2 regions of the Bacillus sp. z50 genome follow, and region 1 is predicted to be linked to the other one. Evidence: a T-box and tRNA genes for the amino acid it is inferred to sense, from the RefSeq annotation. Region 1 holds a T-box; the other holds one or more tRNA genes.

Region 1 (7,644 bases):
TCAATTTATTGTTTAAACCTGCTGCTGTTCCAGAGGTGATGACATCCCTCATCATGTCAATTGTTAAATAAGCTGTTTGTGGACTGAATACATCCGTCTTCGCTTTTTTATGTTGGTAAATGGTCTTTCCATTAGAATCTACTATTTTTTCGATCATATAGCTATCTACGAATTGTCCACCATTTGCAAATGTTGCATAGGCATTCGTATTCTCTTCTACGGTTACGCCTCTGGCTAATGCACCCAAAGACGTGGAAAGGTTTGTATAATCTTGCTTTTCTAAAGAGGTGAAGCCCATTTTTTCAAGATATTTTACTGGGTTGCGATTTATAATTTCCGCATATTGAACCGCTGCCGGTATATTATAGGATCTCTTTAATGCTTCACGTGCAGAGGTTATACCGGTAATTCCGCCGCCAGCATAGTTTCCTGGACTCCAACCGCGAATGTTCACAGGTGCATTGACCAAAGTTTTGCCTGGATAGGAAACTCCGTACTCCATTGCTGGTGCATATACAAGTAGTGGCTTCATTGTTGAACCATTTGAACGTACAGCTGATGTAGCATGATTAAGCTGCTCCCGTTTAAAATCACGGCCTCCAACGAAGCTGAGTATTTTTCCGGTAGAGTTTTCAATTAGCATGGCGCCAACTTCAATTGGTTCATTCTCTATATAGGTTTCTCCTGTATCCGGATTCTTTTTCTCCACCTGGCGGGTACCCTGATAATAAGGGTAATTTTTAGTGACTTTTTGCATATTGTCATACATTTTTTTGTTTATGGTTGTATGAATTTGATAGCCATTTTGTCGGATGGCCTGATCAGCCAGAGTATAGTATTGCTTATATAGGTCATCGTCTTTTTCTAAATCCTTGCTTGAAAGCCCATCGTTCTTTGCCAATATTGGCATCATGATTTCAATTGCTCTTTTTTCTACTTCATATGTTAAGTATGGATACTTTTCAGTAGGATATGTTTGTTTCTTTGCAAGGTCTTTCTTAATATCATATTTTAATGCTTTATCATATTCTTCCTTTGTAATGGCATCGTTGGTATACATTCTTTTAAGAACTGTTTTCATACGATTGATACCTGGGGAAAGGTCCTCCTTCACTTCACCGGATTGTGTAAATGGTGTATAAAGGTATGGATTCTTTGGTAATCCCGCAATAAAGGCAGCCTGTGGCAGAGTTAAATCTTTGGCATCTACCCCGAAAATGCCATCCGCTGCAGCCTGGACACCGGCAATATTACGGCCGGAGGAATTTCTGCCAAACGGTGAGACATTCAGATAAGCTTCTAAAATCTCATCTTTTTTCATGAATTTTTCAAGGCGTAATGCCAGCAGGATTTCCTTCGCCTTACGATCAAAGGAAACCTCATTCGTTAAGATTTGTTGTTTTATTAATTGTTGTGTCAGTGTGCTTCCTCCTGATTGGACAGAAGAATTTGTCACTTCCTGAAGTAAAGCTCGAATGATGGCTTTTGGTACAACACCCTTATGCTCATAAAAATAGGAATCTTCTGTGGAAATTAATGCTGTCTTAACGTAATCCGAAACATTTTCCAGTTTCACTGCTTTACGTTCAAGATCAGAACGCATTTTCCCCATATATACATTGCTTGCAAAATAAATCTCAGATGTTTCTTCATAACTGGACACACTTGATTTAAGCTGTTCCTTGCTCCTGATTGGTTCGTCTTTTACCATAGATGCAAAGTAACCAGCTCCAACTCCGCCAGCAAATGCCATCCCGATGACAGATACAATTAAGAAGATTAATAGATTATTCCAGATAACCTGATAGGAAATACGTGCTCTTCGCTGTACAACGGGTTTGTTTACAAAGTCCCACAATGGCGCAAGCCTTTCTTTAAGTTTTATAAAAATATCTTTCATTCATTCACTCCCCCAACAAATCACATACATTATAGCATAAGCAAGTGTTTCAGGTAGGTATAGTTTCTCTATATTAGCGAAACAATACAATTATTGGGTTTGACAAACAGTTTGTTATTATGGTAAAAAAAGCATAACCAATATTATATATTTGATGCGATAACAGGATTTCAGTAGTTAGTTCGCCAATGTTTAAGAGAGCCGGTGGGTGGTGTAAACCGGTACAAGCGAAATGATGAATTACCTCCTCGAGCAGCATTCGGGAATGCTTTATGTAAAGCTGTGTAGCGAATGCCGGAACCTTTCCGTTAAAAGGATAAGCGGCGAGACAGTTATATGTTTCGCAAGTTGGGTGGTACCGCGATAGTAATCGTCCCTTCATTTAGATGAAGGGGCGTTTTTTATTTTAATCTAATCTAAACAGTAAGAGGTGGAGAAGGATGAATATTTTAGATGATTTACGTTTTAGAGGTCTCGTGAATCAATTTACAGATGAAGAGGGATTGGAAAAATTATTACAGGAAGAAAGCGTGAAACTATATGCTGGCTTCGATCCGACTGCCGATAGCTTGCATATTGGTCACTTGTTACCTATTTTAATCCTGAAACGATTCCAGTTAGCAGGACATCAGCCAATCCCATTAGTCGGCGGAGCGACAGGTATGATAGGAGACCCAAGTGGTAAAAAAGCTGAGCGTACGTTAAATACAGAGGATGTTGTTCACCAATGGACTGCACGTATTAAAGATCAGCTTTCCCGTTTCCTCGACTTCGAAACTGGTGAGAATAAAGCAATCATGGCTAATAACTATGACTGGATTGGCAACATGAACTTAATTACGTTCCTTCGGGATATTGGGAAACATTTTGGACTCAACTACATGCTTGCTAAAGATTCTGTACAATCCCGTATTGAGTCTGGTATCTCGTTTACTGAATTCAGTTACATGATCATGCAATCTCTTGATTTCCTGAAGTTATACGAAACTCAAGGCTGCCGTTTACAAATCGGCGGAAGTGATCAATGGGGAAATATTACCGCAGGTCTGGAATTAATTCGTAAAACGAAGGAAGATGCAAAAGCCTTTGGTTTAACGGTTCCATTAGTTACAAAATCAGATGGAACTAAGTTTGGTAAAACAGAAGGCGGAGCGGTATGGTTAGATCGTGAAAAAACGTCTCCATATGAGTTCTACCAGTTCTGGATTAATACAGATGACCGTGATGTTATTAAATACATTAAATACTTTACATTCTTAAGCAAAGAAGAAATCGAAGCGCTTGAGAAAGAGGTTGCTGAAGCTCCGGAAAAACGGGCAGCTCAGAAGGCGCTTGCTGAGGAAGTAACGAAACTTGTTCATGGTAAAGAAGCTTTACAACAAGCAATCAATATTTCTAAAGCTTTATTTAGCGGTGATATTAAGCAATTATCTGTAGAAGAAATTCGCCAGGGCTTCAAGGATGTACCAAGCTTTGAAGTGGGCAGCAATGAGGAACTGCTCTTGGTAGATTTACTAGTAAATGCAAAAATTTCTCCTTCTAAACGTCAGGCGCGTGAGGATATCACAAATGGTGCGATCTACATCAACGGTGAAAGAGTCACAGACCTCGCTCATACGATGACAGAGGATGATAAGCTAGAAGGACAATTCACGGTAATTCGCCGCGGTAAAAAGAAATACACGCTTATTAAGTACGCATGATAGAAAGAAGAAAGGGCTGTCTCGGTTAGGCAGCCCTTTTAATGTATAGTAAGATATTTTTCTTATTGTGCTTTATTATAAATGGTTGAAAGAAATAAAATTGAAATGAATATTAAGTATTTTTACTTACTGTTTTAAAAATAATTGTGTCCAATAATGTTTCCATGAACCACCTTCGGCATACCCAATTCCGATATGGGTATAACGTGCATCGAGAATATTCGCTTTGTGCCCTGGGCTATTCATCCAACTGTTCACTACAGATGCAGGAGTAATTTGTCCAGCTGCAATATTTTCACCAAGCATCGTGAAAGAAATATTGAATTTTTTTACCATTTCTCCCGGAGACCCGTATGTGGGGCTTGTATGATTGAAATAATTGTTATCACGCATATCTTTTGATTTAACTTCGGCAACTTTCGAAAGACTATTTAAATTTTTCAAAGGTGCTATATTTACTTTTGCGCGTTCTTGGTTAACCAATCGAAGAACCTCGGTTGCATAATTAGATGCTTTAGTTTCTTTAGTACCTACTTTAATAATTTGATTCACTGCTTTTTTTGTTACTTTAGACGATATTTTTTTTGTGCTAATTAGCTTTCCATTTTTTAACGTTTTCTTGTATATGATCGTTTGATTTCCGTTGCTTCCTTTTTGGACGACTTTCGTAGTGCCTTTTGCTAAAGTATTGTCATTTTGTTTAATTGTTTTATATTTTATTGCTGCTTTTGAAGTTGTTGTAACTGTCTTCGAATCTTTCACTTTAGATTTTAAAATCCATCCCGTTTTTCCACCGTACTTTGCTTTGGCATATTTATCGGAAGTAGTTGAATAAACAATTATTGTTGCCTCTTTGTTAATCGTTTTCAGCGTGCCGGAGTTATTTTTTGCTAGCTTTTTCAGGGTTGTTTTTTCAGTAGTGTACATTGTTTTATTTGTTACGGGAGCCTTGGATGTTAAATAATTTATTGATACCCATCCATTTTTTTTGTTAACTTTGACATATCCCCAGTTACCGCTCTTTTTAGTTACAATCAATTTTGTATTTTTCTTTACGGCCGTAATAATTTTTGACGATGATGATGCTTTCTCCCTCACATTTAAATTGTCTGCAGTTACGTACATCGTTTTGGAAGCAGCCTCAACCTGATTACTATTCGTTAAAAATAGTACAGTAAAACTTAAGAAAACAGTTAAAATTCCAGCAATATATTTTTTCATCTTAGTTGTTGGTATTCCTCATTAAAATTAAGAAGCCAACAAATTCCCCTCCTCTTTGTTAGTAATAATTTACACAATTAACTATATTATCACAATTTTTGATTAGTTTGTTAATAAAATATTAAATAAACTATTATATTTTTTCTGATTTTTATTTTTTTCATTTTTCATTTTCTCGCCTACTACAATATGTATAGATTGGTATAAGTATCAGTTACTCTAATAGTTGGGATAGTCTTGAAATGAAGGAGGTAACAAACCGTTATTCTACTGTACTGTCTAATAAGTGAATGATAAATTTGATCCACAATATAGTTCTTTTATAATACATCTGAAGAGGTGACTAATTTCTATTTGTAGATAAAGTTAGAGGGGATTTAATTTCCGATTTTTAGTGAGTTTGATGCTGGCTTTTACTTTATGTGATTGAAAAGTATTCCAAAAGAAATTGATTTAATAGATATGTCCACACCTATGTTAAGTACACCAAAACAGATCTTGTTAGGACTCCAAACCTAAGATCTGTTTTAGGTTTGGAGTCCCGTTTAATGGTGTTTACAGATGATGTCATGGTAAATTTTTAAGGTATTGCCTGGTCTTCGTTTTTCCAAAAACAAAGAGAGAATTAAGTGTCATTTGCTTCATAATTCCTATAAATAATATTTCGAGTCTGATTATAAGTTTAGTAATTATATTTTCTACACAAATAAAAACCCTGGAAACAAGGTTTCCAGGGTTTTTGAATACGCTATTTACAAAGCGTATTAATTAACGAGAGTAGAACTCAACGATAAGAGCTTCGTTAATTTCAGCTGGTAATTCAGAACGCTCAGGTAAGCGAGTGAATGTACCTTCTAACTTGTCAGCATCGAAAGTTAGGTAGTCAGGTACGAAGTTGTTTACTTCCATAGCTTCCTTGATGATATCAAGGTTACGGGATTTTTCACGTACTCCGATTACTTGACCAGGAGCTAAACGGTAAGATGGGATGTCAACGCGACGTCCATCAACCAAGATGTGCCCGTGGTTTACAAGCTGACGAGCTTGACGACGAGTACGAGCTAAACCTAAACGGTAAACAATGTTATCAAGGCGAGAATCAAGAAGAATCATGAAGTTTTCACCTTGTTTACCAGGCATTTTAGCAGCACGATCGAACATTGTGCGGAATTGACGTTCGTTCACACCGTACATGTGACGAAGTTTTTGTTTTTCTTGCAATTGCAAACCGTATTCGGAAAGCTTTTTGCGTTGGTTAGGACCGTGTTGTCCTGGTGCGTAAGGACGCTTTTCTAATTCTTTACCTGTACCGCTTAGGGAAATTCCTAAACGACGGGATAGTTTCCAGCTTGGACCTGTATAACGAGCCATAAGAAGACTCCTCCTTGAATGTTTTTATTTTTGTAAAATAAAAACTGATGTTTACAAACATTACTGCCATTTCATTTTCATGTACCTTCGCCCTAGCAGCAGCGGGTTACAAGATACACCTCATGGTAGAGGAATGAAATGAACGAATAAAGATGTGAACATAAGCTGCGATATTTTACACAAAGAATATTGTATAATTTATTGTTACATAAGTCAAGGGATTCTCTTAAATGGAATCGTTACAATATGATGCTTCCTTCACAGGTTTAAATAAAAAATGTAATTATATTGAAAGAAAGTAATGATTATTTTAGCATATATTGGTAAAATGCAGGTATAAAGTATTATTTTTTTAAAAATCAATCTAAATTTATAAAAAATACGAAATAAAATATGACAACAGGTGTTGATTAATGTGATGGTAGATAATCAATTAAATCTGAGCTGGGAAACAAATTTAAAAAGTCTATTTGTTGAATGTATGATTAAAGATGATAATGAACTCTTTTTAGATAGATTTACAGATAAAATGGTCGACTTCTTATTGGAATTATTAAGGGTGGATGAGATTGCCTGTTATTATAATGATCCTTGGAAACAAAAGCTCTATCTGGAAAAAGCGGCTTCGAAAACAGAACTCCAAAATCAGTTTGCTAGCACCATTTCACTTGATGCTTTACTAAACTCCTCAATGAAAGATTTATGTACGGAAGCCTGTGTATCATTAACTGATACATTATACCCCTTGGGAATTCCTTTATATCATGAAGGAGAATTACTGGGACTATTTGTAGTTCTTTCTGAAAATAAAGAGTTGAAAAATGATAATAGAATTGATTTATCTGAATTGAGGACAGTGATAGGAGAATTACTGCACAAGGCAATTGCAATTTCAGAACGAAAAAAGGAAGAGAAACGATATAAACTATTGCAACGGATTACGACAGAGTTTCATTCCTCTATGAATATGCATTCCGTTTTGGCGGAGGTAATAGAAACCCTGCGTGAAGTATATCCGTCCTTTGTTTACTATTTGCTAATGTCTCAGGATAGCGATAACACATTAAATCTTCCAATTAAAAGTTTGGAAATGGATGGGGAAAATTTATCTGCCATGCAGGCATATGTTTCCGGTCGTGTTCAATTTGAGGATTCAATGGAAGTGAAAAATTCTGTGTTGTATGCGCCTTTATTAGGCAAGCAGGGTGTTTATGGGGTTTTACAAGTTATTGCACCTGAAGCAGTCATATTTCCTGATACGGAAATCGAATTCATCTCTCTCCTCGCGAATACGGCAGGCGGGGCACTGGAGAATGCCCAATTATATGAACAATCCAAACGCTTAATTGCGGATTTACGTCTGATTAATGAAACATCGCATCGTCTAAATTCTACCTTGAGGCTTAGTGAAACAGTTAGTTATATGAAGCAACAAATAAATAAATCATT
Region 2 (7,644 bases), on a different contig from region 1:
TTTGTACGTTTGTTGGGACCAAAAATAGAAGCCCGTAAGGCCCAACACAAAAATAATCAATAGTATACCTAAGCTAATTGTAGTAATCTTCTTCATAAAATGCCTTCTTCTCTTTCATTAATGATATACAATTTCAATTTTAGCATAAAGAACTTCCGTGCTATGTATAAATTCTTTCCAAACCAACAAAGCAGGTGGTTCGGTTACTTAATCAAGTAAGATTTGTAAGTCTACTTCGTTCGCTGAATCGACGCGCAAGGCAAACGCCAGTTTTTTCACCAATTTTTAAGATGTGTCGGAGCAAGCAATCACTAAGGTGTTCAACACCATCATGGAAAGCAGGGTGATGCATCTGCTTGTTTTTGTAAAAAAGAAGGTACCATAGTAAAACAGCTATTAGAAGGCGAAATATCTGAGGCCTTCCCGCTTCGGTTTTGAAGGAGCATCCGAATGTCATTACCATCGTCGAGAAGCTATGCTTGGAGGAACTACCATGATTTAGTAGAATGAAAGAAAATAAGCCGGGTGGGGGAATGTTCCCGACGGTCTCTTTTGGAGGGGAATGACATGGTTGGCGTAAAAACGGTGAATCTTGACGGCGAAGAAATCCATATTTTTAATAGTGCGATATATATTTTGGAAACTTCATCCGGATTTTCATTGGAGCTCGACATCATCGTGAGCGAGGTAGCCCTAAAGAAATATAGCAGTCGCGAGAGCATTATCGCTGAAATTGAGCTGACCGATAACCGAGTAATCAGCTCATTCATGTACATAAAATCAATTCCTGGTCGTCTCCCGCAGTTGAACTTGAATTGCGTGATCGATGATCCCTTTGAGCACCAGGGCATTGACCATATCGATGAGAACCAGATTGATTTTCCAGACATTGACAAGGGGATTTCCCTTGCCGACATCAGGAAAGTCGAGATGCCTGATGAAAAGATCACCCTTAAGCTCACGCTGCCAATTGACCAAGTCGAATGGCTTCGCGGAAAAACATCAAAAGAACTCAAACAGATATTTAAAGCTATTATCTATGACCATATGAATTAAGTATACCTACATATTTTAAAGAAAATAGAGGGAGACTGATGAAAGAACTGTTTCTATAGGCTTGATTGGTGCATACGAAGCGAAGAATGAGAGTTACTTCTTCATTACCAATTGGTAATCAGGAATGGAATCATAAAGCAATAAATATCAATAGCGATAAAAAAGAAGTGAACAATTATTAATGATCAATAGGATTGATATTTCAACTGTATTTAATGGTAATTACACGGCAACTTTTTGGTTTTTGATATTAGAATCATTAAAGGTATTGTTAAGTAGGTAAAAGTTAATTGGAAAAACGAGAAAAAAATCTCTAAAAGTTAATATTCAATTCATGAAATCTTCAAAAGTTATATGGAGAAGGTAGGAGATTTTTTATACTAGAATTGGTATCTATATTTCTAATGGTGCTAGGAATATCACTCTTTCCGTTTCAAACTGTAACATGATAGTTATGCCTTCCTAAGATAATTTAAAATATAAATAGGATAATAAGGATCTTGAGTTGTTTATATAGCGTATAAGCAAGGGTTCAAACAACATATGAGGAACCTGTATCCCTATGTATGATAGATGTATTCATGGAATTTTAATCTTTTTGATATAAGAAGAAAAATAAATTAATATTACCATATATTACTTATTGAAATATAGATAAATACATATTAGAATAATAAAGCAGTCAACGAGAGGGTTTGAAATTAATCAATTAGAAGCTCGAGGATTGCAGGTACAAGTCCTTTATGGCTCACCATCTATAAACATGCGGGTGTGGCGGAATTGGCAGACGCACCAGACTTAGGATCTGGCGCCTTACGGCGTGGGGGTTCGACTCCCTTCACCCGCACTTATATGCGGAAGTAGTTCAGTGGTAGAACACCACCTTGCCAAGGTGGGGGTCGCGGGTTCGAATCCCGTCTTCCGCTCCAATGCCAAGTGATATGCCGGGGTGGCGGAATTGGCAGACGCACAGGACTTAAAATCCTGCGGTAGGTGACTACCGTGCCGGTTCGAGACCGGCCCTCGGCACTAGTTTTTTGCAAGAATGCGCCCGTAGCTCAATTGGATAGAGCGTTTGACTACGGATCAAAAGGTTAGGGGTTCGACTCCTCTCGGGCGCGCCATTCCTTTGCGGGAAGTAGCTCAGCTTGGTAGAGCACTTGGTTTGGGACCAAGGGGTCGCAGGTTCGAATCCTGTCTTCCCGACCATTCTAAAAAATATGGGGCCTTAGCTCAGCTGGGAGAGCGCCTGCTTTGCACGCAGGAGGTCAGCGGTTCGATCCCGCTAGGCTCCACCATTACTTAAACCCAATAGGATTTTGATTTTGGCGGTGTAGCTCAGGTGGTTAGAGCAGACGGCTCATAACCGTCCGGTCGCAGGTTCGAGTCCTACAAGATACACAACCTATATGGAGGAATACCCAAGTCTGGCTGAAGGGACCGGTCTTGAAAACCGGGAGGCGGGTTAAACCGCGCGGGGGTTCGAATCCCTCTTCCTCCGCCATATATACCTTAAATACCTTGTAGTATATGGAAACAAATTATTATTGTCGCGGGGTGGAGCAGTCTGGTAGCTCGTCGGGCTCATAACCCGAAGGTCGCAGGTTCAAATCCTGTCCCCGCAATAAATGGTCCGGTAGTTCAGTTGGTTAGAATGCCTGCCTGTCACGCAGGAGGTCGCGGGTTCGAGTCCCGTCCGGACCGCCATTTACATAATGAAGTTGGCTCAGTAGCTCAGTCGGTAGAGCAAAGGACTGAAAATCCTTGTGTCGGCGGTTCGATTCCGTCCTGAGCCACCATTATAAAATAAGTTTTAATATGTTTAATCTTACCTAAGTATTATGCCGGTGTAGCTCAATTGGTAGAGCAACTGACTTGTAATCAGTAGGTTGGGGGTTCAAGTCCTCTTGCCGGCACTCAAAATAATCGGAGGGGTAGCGAAGTGGCTAAACGCGGCGGACTGTAAATCCGCTCCTTCGGGTTCGGCAGTTCGAATCTGCCCCCCTCCACCATTTATAATAGGGGCATAGTTTAAAGGTAGAACAGAGGTCTCCAAAACCTCCAGTGTGGGTTCAATTCCTACTGCCCCTGCCAATAAATATGGCGATTAGAGAGAAATGGTTAACGCATCGGATTGTGGTTCCGCCATTCTTGGGTTCGTTTTTCATCAGCCCTCCCATTGTTGCGGGTGTAGTTTAGTGGTAAAACCTCAGCCTTCCAAGCTGATGATGAGGGTTCGATTCCCTTCACCCGCTCCAAAAATATCATAATGGGCCTATAGCTAAGCTGGTTAGAGCACACGCCTGATAAGTGTCAGGTCGATAGTTTGAGTCGCCCATACTATTATTCCGCAGTAGCTCAGTGGTAGAGCACTCGGCTGTTAACCGAGCGGTCGTAGGTTCGAATCCTACCTGCGGAGCCATTTGGCCCCTTGGTCAAGCGGTTAAGACACCGCCCTTTCACGGCGGTAACACGGGTTCGAATCCCGTAGGGGTCATAAAACCATGTACAAGATGTACATGGTTTTTTTATTTGCCACCAAACTTCTGATAGCTGTTGACCTGCAATCTTTTATCTTTAGTGTGACCTACGGATGCTTATCAGATTCTAATGGTAAAAGTTGAGAGAAAATTCCTTTTGAGTAAAACGTAATAGGTTTCTAAAGGCCTTATATGTATCAAAATGAAAAAATAGATAAAAATCTAGAAACACGCATAAAATATAGTATGAAAATAGCAGTGCACACCTTCATTCAATGTGCACTGTTTTTATTATTCCCTCAATTCAATTAATAAGCTAACTTATCCCGCTATATTTTACATTTATTCCTGTCTATTACATTGTGATATATTTACTATATGAAATATTAAAGAGGTGCTTTTGATTGAGTGACAAAGCAGTTGTTTGAATAACCGTGAATAACCTGCGTTTTAAGGTTATCCGTGATTATAAAGAGTATGAGAAAACTTGGTCCAAGTCATCCCTTGAGGAATACGGGGAAGACGTGTATGTAATGGGGGAGGGAGAAGAGGAGGATGCTATCCTAAAAATACACAGGAAAAACCGTAGGCGATGCCGATAGCACACCTCCCGATCCCGATGAATCCATAAGGGAGTGGATTACCTACTCGTATGATAACGAGAAACATTCCCCGACAATCCCAGATTCAAAGGTGATTACAGAAGGAGATTCACACGTAGAAGTCAGGCTCGATGAGGACTCGAATCGGTTCGGTGAACATTTTGGATTTAACAGAAATAATGGAGACAGCTGAATCCAATGGAAACACTGGGCTTGTGCAGTATCGTGTGCAGCTTCTGTGCAGTATTTGTCCAATGTATAAAAATACAGGAGTAATGGGTTTTTACTGAAAATAGAAAAAGGCTCAACACCTTGATACACTTGGGGTTAAGCCTGAAGTATGGACCCCACCCTGTCAATTTACTATTCTGAATCTTATACACAATATATGCATAAATAGAGTCCAAACAGTCCATTAATTCAGGGTGCCATTGATTATTTATACAAACTGAATCTCTTAATTCCGTTGTTTATAGAAACCCATAGTATCAATTTGAATTCTTAGAAAAAATATAGACCAGAAGCAAGGATCTGTGCGTTTGTTTAATCTGGATTATTAGTATGATATTCCTCTATATCAACTTTTAGCCGCCATTGGATTAACTATTTGTAAAATCCACAATAAAATTACTGTCTTGAGTATTGCTAGTCTTAAAATATATTTCCATCGCTTTCAATAAAAGAAGGATTTGGAAATTCTCATTAGGATCCTTAAAATCTGTCTTCAAATACTCTTTCAAGTTTTCTAGTCGATAGAGAAGTCCACTCTTTGAAATCTTTAATAAGCGTATCGTGGATTCAATTTTTAAATTATTATTTAGATATATATATAAAGTTTCTAAGAGCTCAATCCGTTTTTGTTCCTTTAATGAAAAGATTCCTGCAAATCGATTATTCGCAAGTTGCTTAATATGTTCTATATTTAAATCATTAATAAATATTGATAAAACACTAATATCTTTAAATGCAGTAATGGATGCGTTGGGGTTGGAGATGAGAGCAATTGCAGCCTCATTATAGTGAGAGTTTGCCTCCAAAATGCTATGTCCTATCTCGCTGTAACCAATTTGAACAGGATAATTAGGGAATTGTTCCATTAAAGCTTCTCTTAAATTACTAAAAACCTTCTGAACCATAGAATGATCTTTTAGAGGATGAAATAACAAAATAACTAGTTCCATCTCCTTAAAAGAAATAAGTATACGCTGTTTTTTTAAGTGTTCCCGAACAAAGTTTTCAAACTCTTTTTGAATCCTATACATATTATTATTCCTTCTCACAATAGCAACGGTGTATAGTTGGTTAATATCAATATTAAAGTAGCGAGACCTAGAAAGAATCTGATTTATATCTGATAAACGTTGATGCAAAATATCATTAGTAAACTTGGATTCACTCTCTGCTTTTGATTTTTCTATAATAGAATTCATCATAAGTAGAACAGAAATTACATTTGTCAATTTAGATAGTATTAAATAGTCATATGATGAAAATGTTGTTGGATGCATCGATATAACTGACAAATATGCAACGACTTTATTTTTAATGACAATCGTGTTTGTTAAACGAACATGATTATCTAATTGAACAACCTTTTTTGTAAAAGGAAGTTGCTGACGCTTTTCAAAAAAATAAGTACCTAATTGATTTCTTTCATTTTGGTCATATATCTGCATATCCTGCTCAATTAATTGTCTATCGATCTCTGATAAATTAGTAGAATGTATAAAGTTATAAAATATATCTTCTATTAAAAAGGTTCTGCCAAAAATTTTTTCAGCTTCTTTAAATATATCCTCTACTGTTGCTCCATCAATAATCGCTTGAATCATTTCACTTTGAATATTGCCAAGTTCAATCAGATCAAACGATACTTGATTTTCAGAGTTTTCATTTGATTCATCAGGTAAAGGGTTAACAGTATAAAACTCCCATGTACAATTTTCGTCACCTCTTGCTACACAGGTTTTCTCAACTACCTTTACTTCAAACTGAAAAATGGTGCTCATATAGCCAGTAGCAAATCCCATAAGTGTATGACAAACTGGTACATCACTTTGACCAAAATAATCTAGATGAACTTTTGCCTCGTAAGACTGTAACCACGTTCCTATACCATAAACAGCCTTAACTGATTTATCACCATAAAATTCAATATACCCTTCGAAAATCGAACCGTTTATATGTCCTTTTTCACAATGAAGAGTAGGCCCTTGTTTAAGTAGATCTTGTATATCGAAATATTTTTCTCTCATTCGGTGAGCTTCTGAAACCCCTAATTGATACCCATAATTAAACATTAATTTTGTTGCTTTCTCTATCCCATTTATTTCAATGATATCTGCTTTTAGAAAACTTAAAGCCTTAACGATTGCAATATTGTCGATATCTTTCTCCCTATTTTCAAGATGAAAAGTAGTCCTTTTTAAAGAAATAACACGTTGTTCCAACCTATTCCCCCCTTAATTGTAAGAAGTGCCTCAAAAAATATTGTTATTTCTCTCTTAATACTAAAATACCATAAAAAAGAAAAAACCAAACGAAATATACTGAAAACGCTTTCAAATTAATACAATTAGTCTGTTTTCAGAATATTTTATATCTAATATATTGAATGTGTAAATGATAAAAAACAAACAAAAAAGGGGAAAAGAAAATGTTACCAGAGATTGCTAAACTAGGTCATATTGCTTTAATCACACCGGATTTAAAAAAATCACTATGGTTCTTCTCTGAAGTCTTAGGTTTAGAAGAAACAGAAGTAGTGAATGGTACACATTATTTACGTGCATGGGGAGATTTTGAACACCATACACTATCGCTAAAACAAGGGGAAAAATCAAAAGTAGATCACATTGGTTGGCGTACAAAACGTCCTGAAGATGTAGAGAAATTTGCTGAATTACTAACTGAGGCTGGAGCAGAAGTGAAGTGGGTTGAATCGGGTGAAGAAGCAGGTCAAGGAAGAGCAATTCGCTTTGAGTTACCCAGTGAGCATCCATTTGAAATTTATTATGAGATGGAAAAAACGCAACCAGATCAAGACCGCAAATCCGTGCTAAAGAACCAACCTTATAAATCTTGGAGAAAAGGTGCTTCACCTCGTCGTATTGACCACGTGAATCTAGCGACTTCACACGATCCATCAGTAATTCATAAATGGTTAATTGATAATTTGGGATTTAAAATGCGTGAATATGTAGATTTAGGAAATGGAGTTATTCAAGCTGGTTGGTTAAGTGTAACTCCATTGGTTCATGACATAGCTGTTATGGCTGAACCGGAAGCTAAAACACCTAACCGTTTACACCACCTAGCTTATTGGTTTGATAATGCCCAAGATATATTACGTGCAGCTGATATTTTAAGTGAAAATGGAATTGAGCTTATTGGGCCAGGTAAACATGGTATTTCACAGGCAATTTACTTATATGTAAAAGACCCAGGTAGTGGTCATCGTGTGGAACTATTTTCAGGAAGTTATTTGATTTTTGAACCTGATTGGG

What was found. A T-box is a leader RNA that pairs with one kind of tRNA and senses whether it is charged. The one in region 1 lies ahead of tyrS (tyrosine--tRNA ligase), so its partner is inferred to be a tRNA-Tyr.
Region 2: it encodes a tRNA-Tyr, which carries the amino acid that the T-box ahead of tyrS (tyrosine--tRNA ligase) is inferred to sense. The anticodon was not compared.

What each region holds. Positions count from the first base shown of each region.
Region 1 covers NZ_JBZFQL010000006.1:162,133-169,776, reverse strand. The annotation lists gene AC4G3N_RS16275 (transglycosylase domain-containing protein) at 1-1,900, opposite strand, end outside; T-box leader at 2,051-2,281, shown strand; gene tyrS (tyrosine--tRNA ligase) at 2,341-3,603, shown strand; gene AC4G3N_RS16265 (CAP domain-containing protein) at 3,730-4,824, opposite strand; gene rpsD (30S ribosomal protein S4) at 5,593-6,195, opposite strand; gene AC4G3N_RS16255 (sensor domain-containing diguanylate cyclase) at 6,614-7,644, shown strand, end outside.
Region 2 covers NZ_JBZFQL010000002.1:36,439-44,082, reverse strand. The annotation lists gene AC4G3N_RS06090 (alpha/beta fold hydrolase) at 1-96, opposite strand, end outside; gene AC4G3N_RS06085 (hypothetical protein) at 568-1,056, shown strand; tRNA gene AC4G3N_RS06080 (tRNA-Leu) at 1,822-1,903, shown strand; tRNA gene AC4G3N_RS06075 (tRNA-Gly) at 1,911-1,985, shown strand; tRNA gene AC4G3N_RS06070 (tRNA-Leu) at 2,000-2,085, shown strand; tRNA gene AC4G3N_RS06065 (tRNA-Arg) at 2,104-2,180, shown strand; tRNA gene AC4G3N_RS06060 (tRNA-Pro) at 2,189-2,265, shown strand; tRNA gene AC4G3N_RS06055 (tRNA-Ala) at 2,279-2,354, shown strand; tRNA gene AC4G3N_RS06050 (tRNA-Met) at 2,388-2,457, shown strand; tRNA gene AC4G3N_RS06045 (tRNA-Ser) at 2,468-2,560, shown strand; tRNA gene AC4G3N_RS06040 (tRNA-Met) at 2,608-2,681, shown strand; tRNA gene AC4G3N_RS06035 (tRNA-Asp) at 2,687-2,763, shown strand; tRNA gene AC4G3N_RS06030 (tRNA-Phe) at 2,780-2,855, shown strand; tRNA gene AC4G3N_RS06025 (tRNA-Thr) at 2,900-2,972, shown strand; tRNA gene AC4G3N_RS06020 (tRNA-Tyr) at 2,985-3,068, shown strand; tRNA gene AC4G3N_RS06015 (tRNA-Trp) at 3,077-3,150, shown strand; tRNA gene AC4G3N_RS06010 (tRNA-Gly) at 3,241-3,314, shown strand; tRNA gene AC4G3N_RS06005 (tRNA-Asn) at 3,404-3,478, shown strand; tRNA gene AC4G3N_RS06000 (tRNA-Glu) at 3,482-3,553, shown strand; gene AC4G3N_RS05995 (V4R domain-containing protein) at 4,738-6,588, opposite strand; gene AC4G3N_RS05990 (VOC family protein) at 6,795-7,644, shown strand, end outside.